2 regions of the Variovorax sp. 10N412 genome follow, and region 2 is predicted to be linked to the other one. Evidence: predicted binding sites of a transcription regulator. Region 2 holds the regulator's gene; the other holds the start of a gene.
What was found. The regulator LexA, encoded in region 2, represses DNA repair genes until DNA is damaged. The targets are predictions, from matches to a motif close to ACTGTATNNNNATACAGT.
Positions count from the first base shown of each region.

Region 1 (10,188 bases), 590 kb from region 2:
AAGCGCGGAGCCAGGTGAAAACGCCCGCTGTAGCGGAACACGTCGCCGAACCAGCGGTGGCGCAGCCGCATCTTCATGGTGAAGTGCTCGGCGCTGTGCGGGTCGGGGCGCTCCTCGACGTAGGCGGTGCCGAGGCACAGGCCCAGCGGCAGCGGGATGCGCAGGCCCCCGATGCGCCAGACGTAGCCCAGGTCGCGGAACACCACCGCGCCTTCTTCCGCACTCACCGCCAGGCGCATGCCGATGCCGAAACGCACGTACTCGATCACCTCGCTGCCGCCGCCCGCGTCGTGTTCCATGTGCGAGCGGAAGTGAAAGGGCCGCTTGCCGGGAAAGTGGAAGACGCGGTTCCAGTACAGCTTGGCGTTGTCGGGGTGGCAGTGGTAGTGCACCTCGATCGGCACATCGGTGCCCTCGTGCGGCACCAGCGCGCCGAAGAGCCGGCCGAAGGGCATCAGCAGCGCGGCCCAGGGCGCGTGCCAGACCTCGCTCATGACGCCGCGCACGCACACATGGTCGTCGGAGAACGGCGCCATCGTGTAGTGCCGCCTGACGACGTCGCCCAGCCGCTCCCACGCGGGGCCCAGCACCTGCTGGAACACGGGCTGCATCATCCGGCCGCCACGGCAGCGGCTTCGCTGCGTGCCTTGTAGAAGCGCAGGATGTTCTCCGAGCCGTTGCCCAGCAGGGCCTGCAGCACGCGGTCCGCATACCAGTTGAAGCGCGTGCTCAGCCGCCACGACACGTCGATGCGCAGCTCGGTGCCGCCCGCGCGCGGGGTCAGCGTGTAGCTGGTGTCGCGCAGGTCGAAGTACTGGCCGCCGATCATCACGTGGTCGTCCAATGCGCCGGCGGGGAAGGACTCGGGCGTGAAGCGGTAGCGCCACTTCAGCAGGCGCCCGGGCTGCCACTCGGTGATGACTTCTTCGAAGTGCACGTTCTTCTGCCACTGCACCTGGCGAACGCGGCCCTCGGGCGTCTCGACGGTCACGCCCGACATCGGCATCGGCACGCCGATGCGGAAGGCCCACGCGTCGCCGACCTCGCCGGGACGGATGTCGCGCGCCTCGTTGAGCGCGTGCCACACGCGCTCGGCCGGCGCCGCAATGAAGAGCGTGCGCGAGGTATGGGAAAACTGGTCGGGGTTGGGCAGCTGGGGCTCGATGCCGCCGAGCAGCAAAGGCAGCAGCGCAAAGCCGTACAGGGCAGGCTTGGGCCAGTTGGTGATGCGGCACACGATGCCCATCGCCAGCCCGCCGACGCTGCCCATCACCGCGAACAGCGGCACGATGACGATGGCGCAGATGATTCCTTCGATGAACACGGCCAGCGTGCCGGTGACGAACAGCGCCGTGGCCACCCACGGCGCCCAGAGGTAGTAGCCCCAGCTGCGCCGCTCGATGCGCTCGGCCATGTACACCGTGACCGCGCCGCACACCGCGGGCACGAAGTACACGAAGGCGCCGAGCATCGGCGAGAAGCGGTGGCCCGGCCCGCCGCTGAAGACGATGCGCAGCACCAGCGCGACGAGCGCGCCCGCCAGCATCGGCCAGAACCATGCGAAGGGCATGCGGCGCCGGGGCGCGTTTTGCATGTCGTTCGCCGTTTGCTCGACGGGCGCCAGCCCCGAGAACCTGCTTTCTTCCGGTGTGTCGTTGCGCATGGGAAACCTCTTCTCCTCGTTGTGTGTTGTGGTTCGCTCAGTCGGCGCGGCGCCTGGCCGTGACCATGCAGTAGTCGAAGTCGCGACAGAACATGCCCAGCGCCAGGGCGCAATAGCTCGCCACGATGTGCTTGCGACGCCAGGGGCTGAGCCTGCCGCGCGCCTTCCACAGTTCGGCCAGCGTGAAGCGCGTGGCCAGCACCGGGATGTGCAGCGCGCTCGGCGCCACCCGCCAGCGCAGCGACTCGACCTCGATGTCCTCGAAGCCGTGCGCGTGCAACGCCGCGACGAAGTCGTCGCGCACGGCCAGCGTGGGCACGGCCCAGCTGTCGGCCCACAGGCGGTGCAGCCAGCCGGCGGCCCGGCCCGGCTCGCGCCGCAGCAAGAAGCCGTCGACCACTGCCAGGCGCGCGCCGGGCTTGAGCAGGCGAGCGGCTTCGCGCACGAAGCCGGCCTTGGCGGTGCCGTCGGCATAGCAGGCGCTTTCAACAGCCCAGGCGCCGTCGGCTTGCGCCGCGGGCAGGCCGGTGCGGGTGTAGTCGGCCTCGAGGTGCGCCATGCGGTCGGCCACGCGCGCGGCCGCGTCGAGCCGGGCGGCAATGCGGTTCTGCACCGGCACGTTGGTCACGGTGATGGCGTACAGCGAGGGGTCGTCGCCGACCAGCGTGCGCGCGGTGGCGCCGGCGCCGCAGCCCAGGTCGAGCACGCAGCGGCGCGCTGCGGTGCCTTGCGCTGCCTCGGGCAACCGCAGCGCGCGGCCGATCACGCGGTTCATCTCGACCAGCATGCCTTCGCGCCGCAGCGGGTTCAGGCCGGCGCGCCAGTAGCCGAAATGCATGTTGTAGCTCGGGCTCCAGGCGCTGTAGTCGACCGCCACTTCGGTGAAGTAGTGCTGCGTGTCCTCGGCGGTGATGGGGGCGCCGGCGTCGGGTGCGGGCACGGGAGAGGGCGCGGACGTTTCGTCGGACATGCGGAAGTCGGGCTGGAAAACAGTGGGCATGGCGATTCCCTGGCTGGGTGGCTCGTCGGTTCTCAGAGGCGGCAGTTGCCGTCGTCGCAGGAAGGCGCCACGCGCCCCGCGAGCCTGGCGGCCAGCCAGCGCGGAATGCGGTAGCGGTTGCGTGCCAGCAGCGCATAGGCGCGGTCGGCCAGCGGCGCAACGAGCGGGAGGTCGAGCAGGAAGCCGCCGCTGGACAGCCCCACCGCCGTGCGGCAGATGCGGATGGCCGGCACGCCGACGAACACCCGGCCCTGCGCGTCCGATACATGGATGGCGGCCATCAGCGCGTCGCGCGCAGCAGGTCCGGCGGTGAATGCCGCGGGTGAGCAATCGACCAGTCGCAGCCGGCCGGCCGCATCGCGCGCCTTCATGTGATTCATCTCGGCGCTGCAGATGGCGCAGCTTGCGTCGAAGTAGATGGTCAGCGGGTAGGCGGGGGCGGTGGCGGTGTTCATGATGTTCTTGGTTCTCGATATTTCTGTCAAAACAGAAATAACTGGGCAAAAAAAAGGGGCTCAGATCATGGGGAGGCTGGCATGGTGCGCGTCAGGGTCTTCGCCCTTGTCACCGTTGCCGCCCTGGCTTGCCGCGGGCGCATCGCCGCGCACGAACTTCTGCACGCTCGCGCCCAGCGTCAGCACCTTGTCGAGGGTGCCGGGCGACAGCCGCAGCATTTCGTCGGCCCAGGTGGCCAGCTTGTCCATGAGCTCCATCGTCGAGCGGATGCGGTCCTGCGCGTCGGCTGGCTCCTTCTGGAAGTCGGGGTTCGCCACCAGCTCGCGCAGCACGCGCACGGTGGGGTCGAATTCGCGTTCCTTGCGCTCGCGCACCACGGTGCGGAACAGCTCCCACACGTCGACGCTGGTCTCGAAGTAGTCGCGGCGATCGCCCAGCGTGTGGGTGATGCGCACGAGGTTCCAGGCCTGCAGCTCTTTCAGGCTGTTGCTGATGTTGGAGCGCGCCACGCCGAGCGTGTCGGACAGCTCTTCGGCGTTCATCGGCTTGCCGTGGGCGAAGAGCAGGGCGTGGATTTGCGAGACGGTGCGGTTCACCCCCCACATGGAGCCCATTTCGCCCCAGTGCAGGACGAACTTGCGTTGAATGTCGGTGAGTTCCATGGCGTCGAGTTTAGGATTTACGAAATTTCTGTCAATAGAGAAATAGAAAAATCGGCGACAACAGTGAATCGGTGGAATACTGTATGAATAAACAGTAAATTCCAGCCATCCAGGAGTTGCCATGCCCGCTGCCCAGATTCCCATCCACGCCATCAAGGGCCGCGGTGCGGCCACGCGGCTGGCGCATCGCTTCTCGAGCGACGAGCGCAACGCCTTCGACGACGGCTGGGGCACGCTCGAGGACGGCGTGGCCGAGGCCGACGAACTGCAGCCCCTGGCCACGGAGGTGCGCTTCGAGGACGTGAAGTCGGTGCTCAACGACAACGACTCGCCCGACATCTCCTTCGACCGCTCGCTCAATCCGTACCGGGGCTGCGAGCACGGTTGCATCTATTGCTTTGCGCGCCCCACGCACAGCTACCTCAACCTGTCGCCCGGCCTCGATTTCGAGACCAAGCTCATCGCCAAGCGCAACATCGTCGAGGTGCTGCGCGGCGAGCTAGCGCGCAAGAGCTACCGGCCGAGCTACATCGCCATCGGCACCGCGACCGACTGTTACCAGCCCATCGAGCGCGAGCTGCGGCTCACGCGTTCGATCATCGAGTTGCTGCGGGAAACGCGGCATCCGTTCGCGCTGGTCACCAAGTCGAGCGCCATCGAACGCGACCTCGACCTGATCGCGCCCATGGCCGCCGAGCGCCTGGCCGCCGTGTACATCACCGTGACCACGCTCGACGGCGAACTCGCGCGCAAGCTGGAGCCGCGCGCCGCGGCGCCGCACCGGCGGCTGCGCACCATTCGCACGCTGGCCGAGGCGGGCGTGCCGGTGGGGGTGAGCGTGGCGCCGCAGATTCCCTTCGTCACCGAAGACATGGAGCAGGTGCTCGAAGCCGCCTGGGAGGCCGGTGCGCGCAGCGCCTTCTACACGGTGGTGCGGCTGCCCTGGGAGGTGGCGCCGCTCTTCAAGGAATGGCTGTCGCTGCACTACCCGCAGCGGGCGGACCGCATCATGGCGCGCATCCACGACATGCGCGGCGGCAAGGACTACGACGCCGACTTCGCCACGCGCATGAAGGGCTCGGGCCTGTGGGCCGACCTGATCAACCAGCGCTTCATGAAAGCGACCCAACGCATCGGCTACAACCGCGAGCGCATCCCGCTCGACATCAGCGCGTTCCGACCACCTGGGACTGCGGGGCAGGGCAGCCTGTTCTAGGTCCGACGGCAGCGAGGCCGTCCATGCCGCACCAGTCGCCCCCCAGCGCCTTCACCAGGAACACCGCCGTCAGCAGCCGCTGCCCCTGCAACTGCGCGGCCTGGCGCTCCACCGTCAGCAGCGACTGCTGCGCGGTGATCACGTCGAGGTAGGTCGACGCACCGCCCTCGTAGCGGCTGGTCGCCATGTCGAGCACGCGGCGCGCGGCCGTCACGGCGGCCTGCGCCTGTCTGGTGGCGCTGTCGAGCGCGGAAAGCCCGGTGATGCCGTCTTCCACCTCCTGCATGGCGGTGAGCACGGTGCGGCGGTAACTGCCCACGGTGGCGTCGTAGCCGGCCTTGGCGAAGTCGACGTTCGCGCGCACCCGGCCGCCGTCGAACAGCACCTGCGTGGCCGACACGCCCACCGACCACAGCAGGCTGGGGCCGTTGAACAGCGACTCGATCATGCGGCTGTCCACGCCCAGCGTCGGCGAGATGATGAAGCTCGGGTAGAAGGCCGCGGTGGCCACGCCGATCTGTGCGTTGGCCGCGGCCATGGCGCGCTCGGCCGAAGCCACGTCGGGCCGGCGCTGCAGAATTTCAGACGGCACGCCCAGCGGCACCGCGGGCGGACGTATCTCGCGCAGGTCCACCGGCAGCGAGAAGCTGGGCGCGGGCGTGCCGGTGAGGGTGGCCAGTGCGTGCTCGTACTGCGCGCGCTGCTTCTTCAGCACGTCGATCTGCGTGAGCGTGGTCTCCAGCAGCGCCTGCTGCTGCGCCACGTCGAGGCCCGACACGGCGCCCAGGTCATGGCGCGCCGTCACCAGTTCGAGCGCGCGGCGCTGCAGGCCGACCGAGCGCGAGATCACGTCCAGCTCGATGTCGCTGGAGCGCAGGTTGAAGTAGTTGCTGGCCACGTCGGCGCTCAGCAGCAGCCGCGTGTTCGCCAGGTCGGCCGCGGACTGCTCGGCGGACGCCGTGGCGCCCTCGACCGTGCGCTGCACGCGGCCCGCCAGGTCGACCTCGTAGCTGGCGTTGAGCGACAGCGCAAAGTCGTTCTGCACGGTCGATGCGTTGGCGCTGGCGTAGTTGGTGAGCGGCCGGTTGGCGGAAATCTTCAGGCGCGAGGCGCGGGTGCCCAGGCCCAGCTGCGGGTACCGGCTGGCCGCGTTGGAGGCCAGCGCAGCACGCGCCTGGGCCAGCCGCGCATTGGCGATCGTGAGCGTGGGGCTGCCGGCCAGTGCCTGCGCCTGCAGCGCGTCGAGTTGCGCGTCGCCGAAGCGCTGCCACCACGGGCCCTTGTCGGCGCTGTCGCTGGGTGTGCTCAGGCGCCAGGGCTCCTCCAGCTTCCAGCTGACGGGCAGGGGCGTGTCGGGGGTCTTGTAGTCGGGGCCGACGGCGCAGCCTGCAAGAAGTGCAACGAGCGCGGGAAGCGCGACGCAAGCCGTTGCCCACGCTGCAGCCAGCAGTCGCAGTCTCACGCCGGCTCCTTCTTCGGCGCGGCGCCCTTGGCCGCCGGTGGCGGCGCGTCGGGCGCCACGGCCACCACGTCGCCGTCCGCCAGCGAATCGGACGGGTTCAGCACCATGCGGTCGGTGCCTTCGAGCCCGCCGAGCACTTCGACGTTCTCGCCGTAGTTGCGCCCCAGCGTCACGGGGCGCAGGCCGATGCGGCCTTGCGCATCGACCACCGCGATGCGCGTGCCCTCGGCGCGGAACAGCAGCGCGTTCGACGGCACGGTGAGCGTGCGGCTGGCCGCCAGCGGCAGCGACACCTGCACATAGGCGCCCGGCAGCAGTGCGCCGTCCTTGTTGGGCAGGGAGACCTCGACCTGCATCATCCGCGTGGTCGCGTCGATGGAGCCGGCCGTGCGCGCCACCTCGCCCTTGAAGCTCTGGCCGCGCAGCTCGGCCTGTGTCACCACCACCGGCTGGCCCGTCTTCACGAGCTGGGCGTAGGCCTGCGGCACGTTGATGTACACGCGCAGCGGGTCGGTCTGCGCCAGCAGGAACAGCGCGCGCCCGGCGCCGCCGCCCGCGCCGGCATCGATCAGGTCGCCCGTGTCGACGTTGCGCCGCGTGATCACGCCCGCGAACGGCGCCACCACGCGCTTGAAGCCCTCGGTCTGCTTCAGGCGCTGCACGTTGGCATCGGCCGCGGCCACGTTCGAAGTGGCCTGTGCCACGGCGCCGCGGCGTTCGTCCAGGTCTTGCTGCGAAACCACGTCCTTCTTGCGCAGCGCTTCCCAACGCTCGGCGGTGCTCTGCGCGAGCGCCAGGCCCGAGGCGGCCTGCGCGCGCGCGGCCACGGCCTGCGACAGCTGCTGGTCGATTTCGGGCGTCTCGATCTCCGCCAGCAGCTCGCCCTTCTCGACGCGGCTGCCGATGTCCTTGGTCCAGCGCTTGAGGTAGCCGCTGGCGCGCGCCGAAATGGGCGACTGCACGAAGCCCTGCAGCGTGCCGGGCAGCGCCAGCGTCTGGCCGGCGGTGGGTGTGCGGGGGAAAGCGGTCTGCACGTACTGCTTGGCGCGCTCGGTGGTGCCCGCCTCGAGCGCGCGGGCATTGGCCATGCGCACGAACACGGTGCGTGCCGCGCCCAGCGCCAGCAGCACCAGCACGACCAGCACCAGCCAGCGCGTGCGCCGCACGATCTGCCGGCGGCGCAGCAGTTCGCCTTCGCCCTCTCCTGCGGCGATGGGGTGGATGGCCAATGCCGAATGGCGTTGTTCCGTCATGACCAGCTCGGCGCCGGGCCGCTCCCAAGGCGAGCTGCGGCCCCCTCGGGGGGCAGCGAATACACGAAGTGAATGAGCGTGGGGGTCAAGGTTTCAATTCTCCTGGGGCGCTGCGCCCGCTGGCGGTTGTGGCTGGTGAGCAGCCTCGCGTGCCGCCTTGCGGTGCGCAAGCCGACTGTGCACCCCCGCGAACACCGCGGGAACGAAAAACAATGTCGACACCGTGGCAAAGATCAGGCCACCGATCACCGCGCGGCCCAGCGGCGCGTTCTGCTCGGCGCCTTCGCCCAGGCCCAGCGCCATCGGGATCATGCCGATGATCATCGCCAGCGCCGTCATCAGCACCGGGCGGATGCGGGTGGCGCCGGCTTCCAGCGCAGCCGACAGCGGCGGAATGCCCGCGGCCAGCCGCTCTCTTGCGAACGACACCAGCAGGATGGAGTTGGCCGTGGCCACGCCCATGGTCATGATGGCGCCCGTGAGCGCCGGCACGCTCAGCGTGGTGCCGGTGATGAACAGCATCCACGCGATGCCCGCCAGCGCGGCCGGCAGCGCGGTGATGATGATGGCCGCGTCCAGCCACGACTGGAACGTGACCACGATCAGCAGGTACACCAGCACGATGGCCATGGCCAGCCCCACGCCCAGGCCGATGAACGACGACTGCATGGTCTGCACCTGCCCGCGCATCTCCACCCGGCTGCCGCGCGAGAGCTTCGGGCGCATCTCGTCGACCAGCTTCTGCACCTTCGAAGCCACGCTGGCGAGGTCGGTGCCCTGCACGCTCACGTACACGTCGATGACCGGCGCGATGTTGTAGCGCGACATCACGGCCGGCTGGCGGTCGGCCTGCGTGGTCACGAGGTTGCCGAGCAGCTGCTGCGCGCCGTTGCCGCCAGCCGTGCCTGCCCCCGCGCCCACCGGAATGTTCAGCAGCGAGTCGAGCGAATCGACCGTGTACTGCGGCGTCTGCACCGCGATGCTGTAGACCACGCCGTTCACCGGGTTCAGCCAGAAGGCCGGCGCCGTCTGCGAGCTGCCCGACAGCGCGATGAGCACGTTCTGCCCCACGTTGGCCGCCGTCAGGCCGTACTGCTGCAGCCGCGTGCGGTCCATCTGCAGGCTCAGCGCGGGACCGTCAAGGCGCTGGTGCACATGGGCGTCGACCGCGCCCGGAATCTGGCGGATCGCCTTGGTCAGCTCGGCGGCGCGGGCGGCGTTGCCGGCCATGTCGTTGCCGCTGAACTGCACGTCGATGGCCGCGGGCAGGCCGAAGTTCAGGATCTGCGTGGCGATGTCCGCCGGCTGGAAGAAGAACTCGATGCCCGGAAAGCGCCGGGGCAGCTCGGCCCGAAGGATCGACACGAAGTGCTCGGTCGGCCGGTGGCCCTCCTTCAGCGACAGCAGCAGCTCGCCATCGAAGGTGCCGATGGTGCCGGCGTTGCTGTACGACAGGTTGATGCCGCTGTTGGGCACGCCCAGGTTGTCCAGGATGGTCTCGAGCTGGTCCTGCGGCACCAGTTCGCGGATGGCGGCCTCCACCTGGTCGGTGAGGCGGGCGGTTTCCTCGATGCGGGTGCCGGTGGGCGCGCGCAGGTGCAGGCGGATCTGGCCGGCGTCCACCGTCGGGAAGAAGTCGCGGCCCAGCGCCGGGTACAGCAGGCACGACAGCAGGCAGAAGCCCAGGAACAGGCCGATGAACCCGGCCCGCTTCGACAGCACCGCCGACAGCACCAGCGTGTAGGCGCGGCGCACGCGCTCGAAGCGGCGGTCGAAGGCGCGGTACAGGCGCTGCAGCGGGCTTTGCTTTGCCCCTTGCGCCGGTGCGTGGCCTCCGCCATGCGAGCCGCTCATGAGCAGCATCACCAGCGTGGGCACCAGTGTGCGCGAGAGCAGGTAGGAGGCCAGCATGGCGAACACCACCGCCTCTGCCAGCGGCACGAACAGGAAGCGCGCCACGCCCGAGAGGAAGAACATCGGCACGAACACGATGCAGATGCACAGCGTGGAAACGAAGGCGGCCGAGCCGATTTCGCCCGCGCCCACCTCGATGGACTCTTTCAGCGGCGTGCCCATGTGCAGGTGCCGCTCGATGTTCTCGATGGTCACGATCGCCTGGTCCACCAGGATGCCCACCGAGAGCGCCAGCCCGCCCAGCGTCATCAGGTTGAGCGTTTCGCCCAGCGCGTACAGCACCAGGATGGACGCCAGGATCGACAGCGGAATGGTCAGCGCAATGATCAGCGTGCTGCGCCAGTTGCCCAGGAACAGCAGCACCATCGCGGCGGTGAGCGCGGCGGCCAGGATGGCCTCGAACACCACGCCCTTCACCGCCGCCTTCACGAACACCGACTGGTCGAACAGCGGCGTGATCTTGATGTCGTCCGGCATCGTCTGCGCGGCGATCGGCAGCATGGCGCGGATGTTCGACACGATGTCCAGCGTGGAGGCGCCGCCGTTCTTCAGCACCGACAGC
Region 1 covers NZ_JBFTIO010000001.1:594,140-604,327, reverse strand. The annotation lists gene AC1DJH_RS03085 (DUF4166 domain-containing protein) at 1-614, opposite strand, end outside; gene AC1DJH_RS03080 (SRPBCC family protein) at 611-1,663, opposite strand; gene AC1DJH_RS03075 (SAM-dependent methyltransferase) at 1,701-2,663, opposite strand; gene AC1DJH_RS03070 (thiol-disulfide oxidoreductase DCC family protein) at 2,696-3,118, opposite strand; gene AC1DJH_RS03065 (GbsR/MarR family transcriptional regulator) at 3,179-3,781, opposite strand; gene AC1DJH_RS03060 (PA0069 family radical SAM protein) at 3,903-4,997, shown strand; gene AC1DJH_RS03055 (efflux transporter outer membrane subunit) at 4,948-6,459, opposite strand; gene AC1DJH_RS03050 (efflux RND transporter periplasmic adaptor subunit) at 6,456-7,712, opposite strand; gene AC1DJH_RS03045 (efflux RND transporter permease subunit) at 7,806-10,188, opposite strand, start outside.
Region 1: AC1DJH_RS03060 (PA0069 family radical SAM protein) is a predicted target of LexA. The motif match lies at 3,860-3,877, and genes of this name have one in related genera.

Region 2 (10,188 bases):
GATCGCGGCCATGCGGAACAGGTTGTAGGCCTGGTAGAAGTTCCAGTCGGGCGCCAGCGCCTCGGGCGTGCTGATGCGGGTACGTTCGCAGTACCGGCGGATGTACTCGCTCTCGGTCGGGATGCCCAGCGAGACAAGGTCCACGCCGCCGATGCCGCGTCCCGTGGTGGGGGGCATGTGCCACGACATGCAGTGGTAGCTGAAGTCGGCCAGCGGATGGCCCAACGTGGAAAGCTCCCAGTCGAGCACCGCGATGATGCGCGGCTCGGTGGGGTGGAACATGACGTTGTCCAGGCGGTAGTCGCCATGGACGATCGACACCTTGCTCTCGTCGCGTGCGCTTGCCGGCATGTGGGCGGGCAGCCAGTCGATCAGCCGCTCCATGGCCTCGATCGGCTGCGAGAGTTCGCCCGCGCCGTCCGCCGAAGCCTTGTACTGCTTGCTCCAGCGGCCGATCTGGCGTTCGAAGTAGTTGCCGGGCTTGCCGTAGTCGGCCAGGCCGCGGGCGGCGAAATCGACCGTGTGCAGCGCTGCGATCACGCGGTTCATCTCGTCGTAGTAGGCGGCCCGCTCGGCGTTGCTGAAGCCCGGCAGCGACTGATCCCAGAGCACGCGGCCCTGCATGAATTCCATGACGTAGAAGGCGCGGCCGATGATGGCTTCGTCTTCGCACAGGCAGTGCATGCGCGGCACCGGCACGTCGGTGCCCGCGAGGCCGCGCATGACCTTGAACTCGCGTTCCACCGCATGGGCCGAGGGCAGCAGCTTGGCGACCGGGCCCGGCTTGGCGCGCATCACATAGCTCTGCGACGGCGTGAGGAGTTTGTAGGTCGGGTTCGACTGGCCGCCCTTGAACATCTCGACCGTGAGCGGACCCTTGAACCCCTCGAGGTTTTTCTCGAGCCAGGCCGCAAGCGCATCGACGTCGAAGGCATGCTGTTGCGAGACGGCACGGGTGCCGATGAAGTTGGAGAAGTCCTGGCTCATGTCGGTTGTGTCTTGCGTTCTAGTTTTCGGCTTCCGAGACGCGCATCAATGCCGCGCGGTCCAGGATCACGAGGCCGCTGGTCTCGATGCGGATGGTGCCCTCGCGCTCCATGGTCTTGAGCTCCTGGTTGACCCGCTGGCGCGAGGCGCCCAGCAGCTGCGCCAGCTCCTCCTGCGCCAGTTGCAGGCCGATGCGCATCTGGCTGCCGTCGTCCAGGTTCGGTACGCCGTAGCTGCGCACCAGGTGAACCAGCTGCTTGGCCAGCCGGGCGCGCAGGGGCAGGGTGTTCAAGTCTTCCACCAGCCCGAACAGCGTGCGGATGCGGCGCGCCTGCAGCCGCATCAGCGCTTCGTACAGTTCCACGTGCGCGGTCAGGATCTTCTGGAAGTCGGCCCGCGCCACGCACAGGATGGTGCTGTCCCCATGCGCATAGGCGTCGTGCGTGCGCCGGTCCCCGTCGAACATCGCCACGTCGCCGAACCAGATGCCCGGCTCCACGTAGGTCAGCGTCACCTGCTTGCCGGAGACAGCCGTCGAACTCACGCGCACTGCGCCCTTGGCGCAGGCAATCCAGTGTTCGGGCGGGTCGCCGCGGGCGGCGATCAGGTCGCCGTCCTTGTAGCGTTTGACGAAAGCACATCGGAGGATGTCGTGCCGTAGCGATGGAGATAGGGAAGAAAACCAGCGACCACTGTTGATCGCTTCACGTTCTTCGATAGTAAGAATGGGGTCGTCCATTGGTCTGTCCTCTCGGCGACTGAAAAGGCGGGGGGTGTCACGGGAGCGACGCAGCGCTGCGTCACTCGTACCGGGGCGGTTTCTTGTCGAGGAACGCGGCAATGCCGATGCCCGCGTTCGCATGGTGGAGGTTGCGCACGAAGTGGTCGCGCTCCTGCGAGAGCTGCGACGCGAGCGTGGCGCCGCGCGCATCGCTCAGCAGCTCCTTGATGCTGGCCAGCGAGTTCGGCGCGCGTGCATTGAGCCTGGTGGCCAGGGCCAGTGCGCCTGCGAGCGCCTGTCCGCTTTCCGTGAGTTCGTTGACGAGGCCATGCGCATGCAGGCGCGCCGCGTCGATGCGCTCGCCGTTCATGAGCCATTCGCTCGCCAGTTGCCGTGGCAACTGCCGCCCCAGATGCCAGCTCAGGCCGCCGTCGGGCGACAGCGCCACGTTGCTGTACGAGGCCGCGAACACCGCGTCGCGTGCCGCCACCACGAAGTCGCAGGCCAGCGCGAGCGAGAAGCCCGCGCCGGCGGCCGCCCCTTCGACCGCCGCGATGATCGGCTTGGGGAAGGTGCGGATCGAATCGATCCAGTTGTGCAGGCCCTCGATGCTCTCTGCCTGCACCGAGCGGTCGAGCTGGCGGTTGGTCAGCAGCCGCTGCAGCGAGCCGCCGGCGCAGAACCAGGCGCCTTCGCCCACGATGACCACGCTGCGGATCTCCGCGCTGCCCTCGGCGCCGTTGAGCGCCTCGATGCCCGCGGCGTAGATCTCTGGGCCCAGGGCGTTGCGCTGGGCGGGGTTGGCGATCGTCAGCACCATGGTGCTGCCTTCGCTCGTGCTCTTGAGTTCGGCGGTCATTGCGTGTCTCCGGCTTTTTATTCTTCTTCGTGCAGCAGGCTCAGGCCCAGCGCGCCGCGGCGGCGCAGCCACGGGCTCGGGCGATAGCGCGGGTCGCCGTACACGGTCTGCAGGTTGAACAGCACCTCGAGCATGTTGGTCGGGCCGTAGAGGTTGCCCATGGCGAGCGGGCCGCGCGGGTAGCCCAGGCCCAGCTGCACGGCGGTTTCGAGGTCGGCCGGCGTGCACACGCGCTGCTGGCACATGTCGGCCGCGATGTTGACGATGGCGCCGACCACGCGCTGCGTGACGAAGCCGCCGCTGTCGCGGATCACGCTCACGGCCTTGCCGTCTCGCGCGAACAGGGCGTGCGCGGTGTCGCGCATGTCGCGGCGCGTGGCCGGGTTGGTGGCGAGCACGCGGCGCTTGGTGGCGGCGTCGTCGATCAGCATGTCGATGCCGACGGTGCGCGTGGCATCCAGGCGCTCGACCGCGGCCACCGTGGTCACGTCGAAGCCCAGCGGCGCCACCAGGATCAGCGAATGCGCGGCAGGCGCGGCGCCGCTGTCGATCTGCGCGCCCAGCGTGTTCACCAGGCGCAGCAGCTCGGCGCGCCGCGCGGCGCGCGGCGACACCCACACCGAGGGCGTGCCTTCGGCCACCGGGGGGGCGGCCTCGGGCGTCTGCTGCATCACGCCGTCGGTGTAGCGGTAGAAGCCTTCGCCGGTCTTGCGGCCGAGCACGCCCGCAGCCAGGCGCTGTGCGGTGATCACGCTCGGGCGGAAGCGCGGTTCCTCGAAGTACTGGTGGTAGATCGACTCCATCACCGGGTGCGACACGTCGAGCGCGGTCAGGTCCAGCAGCTCGAACGGGCCGAGGCGAAAGCCGGCCTGGTCCTTCAGGATGCGGTCGATCGTCGCGAAGTCGGCCACACCTTCGCCCACGATGCGCAGCGCCTCAGTGCCGTAGCCGCGGCCGGCGTGGTTCACGATGAAGCCGGGCGTGTCCTGCGCCTGCACTGCGCTGTGGCCCATCTGCCTGGCATACCCCGCCAGTTGCGTGCACACCCCGGCCGCGGTCTTGAAGCCGGCCACCACCTCGACCACCTTCATCAGCGGCACGGGGTTGAAGAAGTGGAAGCCCGCGAAGCGCTCAGGGCGCTGGAGCCCGGCCGCGATGGCCGTCACGGAGAGCGAAGAGGTGTTGGTGACCAGCGTGGCGGTGTCGGCGACCACGCCCTCGAGCTCGCGGAAAAGCTTGCGCTTGACCTCGAGGTCTTCGATCACCGCCTCGACCACCAGGTCGCAGTCGGCCAGCGCCTGCAGCGCATCGACGGCCTTCACACGGGCGATGTAGGCATCGCGCGTGGCGGCGTCGATCTTGTTTTTCTCGTGCAGCTTGTTCCACTGGGCGACCAGGGCTTCGCGCCCGCGCTCGGCGGCGCCGGCGAAGCTGTCGAGCAGCAGCACGTCGCTGCCTGCCTGGGCGGCAATCTGCGCGATGCCGCGACCCATGGCCCCGGCGCCGACGACGCCGATTCGGGTGTAGTTCACTGTCATTTGCTGGAAGTCTTCAATGGTTGGATGGGTTCCGGGCCCGCCGCGCAGGCGATGGGGCAGTTGCCGCGGGCGCGCTGTCGAAGGCTCCGATTTTGCAGCGCCGCGCGCAAGTGACGTGACGGGTTTTACGCGGAGGCCTTTTTCTGCGGGCAGGCCTTCGAACAGTCAGGCCGGCCGGCCGCTTCGGTCGATGGCCACGCTCAGCGCCATGGCCAGCACCAGCACGGCGAGGCCGAGCCAGCTCATCCAGGCCCCTGCGTCGTTGGCCAGCAGCCAGCCGCCGAGCGCGGCGCCCACCGCCTGGCCCGTGTAGATGCCCGAGCTGTTCAGCGCCACCGAGCCCGGCGCGAGGGCAGGTGCAAGGCCCACCAGGCGCGCTTGCTGGGCCGAATTGGTCGCAAAGCAGCCCAACCCCCAGGGCACCAGCACCACGGCCAGCCAGGCGAGCGTGGAAGCCAGCGGCCACAGCAGCAGGCTCACGGCGATCAATGCGCTGGTGATGAGCACCATGCGCCCGGCGCCGACACGGTCGATGTACCGGCTGACCACCATGTTGCCGATCAGGCCGAAGATGCCGAACAGTGCCCATATCACGCTGAGCGCGGTCGCATCGGCGCCGTAGCTCTGCTTGAGGATCGGGCCGAAATAGCTGGACAGCACGAACTGGCCCGCGCCCTGCAGCGCCGTGACCGAGACGATGCCCATCAGCACCGGGCTGCGCAGCACACGCGACCAGGCCGCCGCCGTCAGCACGGCGGGACGAATGCCGTTCGGCAAGGTCAGCCAGATCGATGCGGCGCTCGCGACGCTGAGGGCGGCGATGGCCGTGAATGCCATGCGCCAGCCCAGATGTCCGCCGATCAACGCGCCGATGGGCAGGCCCAGCACCGAGGCCATGGACCAGCCCAGAAAGACGAAGGTCACGGCGCGCCCGCGCTGCTCCGCCGGCACCAGCATGCCAACGCACGCCGCGGCCTGCGGGGTGAAGATGGCCGGCGCAATGACCGTGAGCATGCGTACCGGCAGGAGGGCGCCGAAGCTCGGCATCCAGGCCGCGAGCAGGTGCCCGGCGGCGTACCAGAGCATGGTGAGGGCCAGCAGCTGGCGCCGGTCCCAGCCCGCGACCGCGGCGGCCAGCAGCGGCGCGCCGATGCACATCACCACCGCGGCGGCCGTGATCAGTTGCCCGGCGGTGGCAACGCCGACCGACAGCGACGTGCTGATTTCATTGAGCGTGCCCGGCACCACCATCACGCCGGTGCCGATCACGAAGTTGCCGGCGAGCAGCGCCCAGAGCGCACGTTGCGACGTGCGCTGCGGCGCGACCGGACTCACCGGCGGACCTGCAGCGCGCCCGGATTCACGATGTTGGTGGGATTGCCGTTGATGTAGCTCACGACGTTGTCGAACGCCTGGCCGAAGTAGCTCTCGTAGCTTTCCTGCTCCACGTAGCCGATGTGCGGCGTGCAGATGCAGTTCTCCAGCCGAAGCAGCGCGTGGCCCTGCAGCGGCGGCTCGCTCTCGAACACGTCGATGGCGGCCAGTCCCGGGCGGCCGCGGTTGAGCGCGGCGAGCAGGGCGTCGGCTTCGACCAGTTCGGCGCGCGAGGTGTTGACGAACAGCGCCGTCGGCTTCATGCGGGAGAGGTCTTCCAGCGTGATGAGGCCGTTGGTCTCTTCGTTGAGCCGCAGATGCACCGACAGCACGTCGGCGGCGGCGAAGAATTCATGGCGATTCTGTGCGACCTGGAAGCCGTCGGATCGGGCCTTGGCGCAGCTGGCTTCACGCCCCCAGATCACGACCTGCATGCCGAACGCCTGCCCGTAGCGCGCCACGAGTTGGCCGATGCGGCCATAGCCCCAGATGCACAGCGTCTTGCCCTTGAGCACGGAGCCGAGTCCGAAATTGGGTGGCATCGACGCCGACTTGAGCCCGGATTGCTGCCACGCGCCGTGCTTGAGGTTGCTGATGTACTGCGGCAGCCGGCGCATGGCGGCCATGATGAGTGCCCAGGTGAGTTCGGCAGGCGCTTGCGGAGAGCCGGAACCCTCGGCCACTGCCACGCCGCGCTCGGTACATGCCGCGACGTCGATGTGGCCGGCGACGCGCCCGGTCTGCGAAATGAGCTTGAGCTTGGGCAGCTTTTCGATGAGCTGGCGAGAAATCTGGGAGCGCTCGCGAATCAGCACGATCACATCGGCGTCCTTGAGGCGAACCGACAGTTGCCCGATGCCTTTCACCGTGTTGGTGTAGACCTTGGCCGCGTACGCGTCCAGCTTGGCGGCGCAGCGCAATTTGCGCACCGCGTCCTGGTAGTCGTCGAGGATCACAATGTTCATGGCGTGCCATTGTGCCTCGCAGCATTGGCATGTCGCACCAGTGAACGTTTGGATACCCGGCCCGCGGCGGCTTCCGGGCCCCTCCGCAGGGGCGTTTTGCGTCAGTGCAGCCGCGTCGAGCGGTGGACCGTGGCCAGGGTTTCTGCGGCTTCGAGCGCGGCCAGCCGGTCGAGCTCGTCGCACACGTCGGCCATGCGCCCGGAGATCACGACGCGGTTGTTGCGCTGCTGGCCTTTGCCGTCGACCACGCGAACCACGCGCAGGGGACGTGCAGGGGCCGTGGCGACCTCGGGCGCCGTGGCGTTGCCGCCGACGCGGGTGGTGCAAGCGGGGCGCACGGCCACGTAGCGCAATCCGGCGGACGTGTCGTTGGCGTCGAGCCGATCCCTGGCGTGGGGGCGGCGCGCCGGAATCAGGCGGTTGGCCAGCGATTGCAGCGGCATCCAGAAATCAGCGATGGCGAGGAGGGCGATTCCCATGTGAACTCCAAAAAAGTATGAGGTTGAACACAGGCAGGATTTCTTGAATCGGCCGCGACAGGGTGATGGCGACTTCGCGCCATACGCCCGCCACCTGTCGCGGCCGGATGAGGTGCTGTTGCCAGCAGGCCATGGGCCTACATGAGCATGGTGTTGCGGATGAGCCCGACCGCGAGTCCTTCTATTTCGAAGGGCTCGCCCGGCTGCACGATGATGGTCGGGTAGTCGGGATTTTCGGCGTGCAGCTCGATGACCTGCTTGTTGCGCTTGAGGCGCTTGACGGTCACTTCTTCGCCCAGCCGCGCAACCACGATTTGCCCGTTGCGCGCTTCCTTGGTGGCCTGCACGGCGAGCAGGTCGCCGTCCATGATGCCGGCGTCGCGCATCGACATGCCGCGCACCTTCAGCAGGTAGTCGGGCTGGCGCTGGAACAGCGTGTTCTCGACGTAGTAGGTCTGGTCGACATGCTCTTGCGCCAGGATGGGAGAGCCGGCTGCGACACGGCCGATGAGCGGCAGCGCCAGCTGGGCCATGCCAGGCAGCGAGAGCGAGAACTGGCCGCCTTCGCGGTGGCGCGTTTCGTTGAGCGAGCGCAGGGCGTCGCCCTTGAGGCGAATGCCGCGCGAGGTGCCGCTGACGAGTTCGATCACGCCCTTGCGGGCCAGCGCCTGGAGGTGTTCTTCGGCGGCATTGGCCGACTTGAACCCCAGCTCATTGGCGATTTCGGCGCGCGTGGGTGGCGCACCGGTGCGTGCGATGGCACTCTGGATCAAGTCCAGGATCTGCTGCTGGCGGGCTGTAAGCTTCACGGCGAACTGCATATGTGGTTCCTTGCGGCACTGGGTAGATATCCAGTAGCTGTATTTTTAACCAGTTTTTAAAAGTTGACAAGTCATGGTCAATTCCCCTTTGCCTGACGTGCGCCGCGTGGTGGTGCTGGGTACCGGCGGCACCATCGCTGGCAAGGCTGCCAGCAGCGGTGACAACATCGGCTACACCGCAGGGCAGGTGGGCGTGGCCGACCTGCTGGGCGGCATCGAGCCACCCGCAGGAGTGACGCTGGTCGCAGAGCAGGTGGCGCAACTCGACAGCAAGGACATGTCGTTCGAGGTCTGGCAGAAGCTGGCTCAGCGCTGCGCGCATTGGCTCGCGCAACCGGACGTGGCGGGCATTGTGATCACGCACGGCACGGACACGCTCGAGGAAACGGCCTTCTTCCTGCACAGTGTGCTGGCGGCGACCAAGCCGATCGTGCTGACTTGCGCGATGCGACCCGCGACCGCGCTGGCGCCCGATGGACCCCAGAACGTCAGGGACGCCCTCGGCGTTGCTGTCACTGCAGGCGCGCGGGGTGTGACGGCGGTGTGCGCTGGAACCATCCACAGCGGTCTGGACATCCAGAAGACCCACACCTACCGGCTGGAAGCCTTTGCGTCAGGCGATGCCGGGCCGGTGGGCTATGTGGAGGAAGGGGAAGTGCGCCTGGTCCGGGCATGGCCCGAAGCGGCTGTGTCTCGCAGGGCGAAGATCTTCGACGCCAGCGGCTTGCGGTGGCCTCGCGTCGAGATCGTCATGAGCTATGCAGGTGCCAGTGGCGCGCTGATCGATGCGCTTGTCCAGTCGAACGGTGCTGAGCCGCTGCGAGGACTGGTGCTCGCGGCAACCGGCAACGGCACGCTGCACCACTCGCTCGAACACGCCGCGCTGAAGGCTCAGGCCGAAGGTGTGGCGGTGATTCGTGCCACGCGATGCGTGAACGGACGCATCCTGCCGAAAGCAGGCGATCAACTCCGCGACGCAGGCGCGTTGACGCCGGTGAAGGCGCGCATCGCGCTGATGCTCGAACTGCTCGGGTAAGAGAGAAAGCCGCCCCGTGCAAATGGCCGGGGGCGGCTGCGAAATCAGCTGCTCAGTGCGGCCAGCGCACGCTGGGTGATTTCATCGACCGTGCCCACGCCCTTGATGGCGCGATACTTCGGCGCGGCGGCGGGGTCGGCCTTGGCCCAGGCCGAGTAGTAGTCCACCAGGGGGCGCGTCTGCTGGCTGTACACGTCCAGTCGCTTGCCCACGGTTTCTTCCTTGTCGTCTTCGCGCTGGATCAGGTCTTCTCCCGTCACGTCGTCCTTGCCTTCCACCTTGGGCGGGTTGAATTTGACGTGGTAGGTGCGCCCCGATGCCGGGTGCGAGCGACGGCCGCTCATGCGTTCGATGATGTCGCTGAAGGGCACGTCGATCTCAAGCACGTAGTCAAGCTTGACGCCGGCTGCCTTCATGGCGTCGGCCTGAGGAATGGTGCGCGGGAAGCCGTCGAACAGGAATCCGCTGGCGCAGTCGTCTTGGGCAATGCGTTCCTTCACCAGATTGATGATCAGGTCGTCGCTGACCAGTGCGCCCGCATCCATGATGGCCTTGGCCTGTTGCCCCAGCGGCGTGCCTGCCTTGACGGCGGCGCGCAGCATGTCGCCAGTCGAGATTTGGGGAATGCTGTATTTCTGGCAAATGAAGGCCGCCTGCGTGCCTTTGCCCGCCCCGGGCGCGCCCAGCAAAATTAGTCTCATGGTGTCCTCGGACGGTTCTTAGATTTTGTGTCGCACCAAGCGTCGGCCCGAGGGCTTGGCAAGGCGGAATTGCTTCGAGGATAGCATGCGTGCCCCTCTAGAAATCCCCGCGTTTCCCACCGGGGCGGCGGTTTTCTCAGGCGGTGGGGCCTGCGGCAAACACGGCACGGACCCGCGCCAGGTCTTCGGGCGTGTCGATGCCCGGACCGGGCGCGACATCGCTCACATGCACCGCAATGCGGTGACCGTGCCACAGCGCGCGCAGTTGCTCCAGCGCCTCGGTCGCCTCGACGGGCGCGGGCGCAAGCAACGGAAACTTGCGCACGAAGGCCGCGCGGTAGCCGTAGATGCCGATGTGCCGCAATGGCGCCGGGGTGGGCACCACGCTCGGCGCTGCGCCGCTGGCGGAGCCGTCGCGCCACCATGGAACGGGCGCGCGGCTGAAGTACATGGCGTTGCCTTGCGCATCGAGCACGGCCTTCACCACGTTCGGGTTCATGAAATCGGAGATCGAATCGATCGCGTGGGCCGCGGTGCTCATGTCGGCTTCGGCGTGGCTGGCCAGCGTGGACGCCACGGCATCGATCAGCGCAGGGTCGATCAGCGGTTCGTCGCCCTGGACGTTCACCACGATATCGTCGCCGTCCAGTCCCAGTTGCTCGCAGGCTTCGGCCAGCCGGTCGGTGCCGCTGGGATGGTCCTGGCGG
Region 2 covers NZ_JBFTIO010000001.1:4,484-14,671, reverse strand. The annotation lists gene AC1DJH_RS00085 (phosphotransferase) at 1-987, opposite strand, end outside; gene AC1DJH_RS00080 (Crp/Fnr family transcriptional regulator) at 1,007-1,726, opposite strand; gene AC1DJH_RS00075 (oxepin-CoA hydrolase, alternative type) at 1,788-2,567, opposite strand; gene AC1DJH_RS00070 (3-hydroxyacyl-CoA dehydrogenase) at 2,585-4,105, opposite strand; gene AC1DJH_RS00065 (MFS transporter) at 4,271-5,440, opposite strand; gene AC1DJH_RS00060 (D-2-hydroxyacid dehydrogenase family protein) at 5,437-6,444, opposite strand; gene AC1DJH_RS00055 (hypothetical protein) at 6,546-6,923, opposite strand; gene lexA (transcriptional repressor LexA) at 7,061-7,744, opposite strand; gene AC1DJH_RS00045 (asparaginase) at 7,818-8,780, shown strand; gene adk (adenylate kinase) at 8,825-9,481, opposite strand; gene kdsB (3-deoxy-manno-octulosonate cytidylyltransferase) at 9,618-10,188, opposite strand, start outside.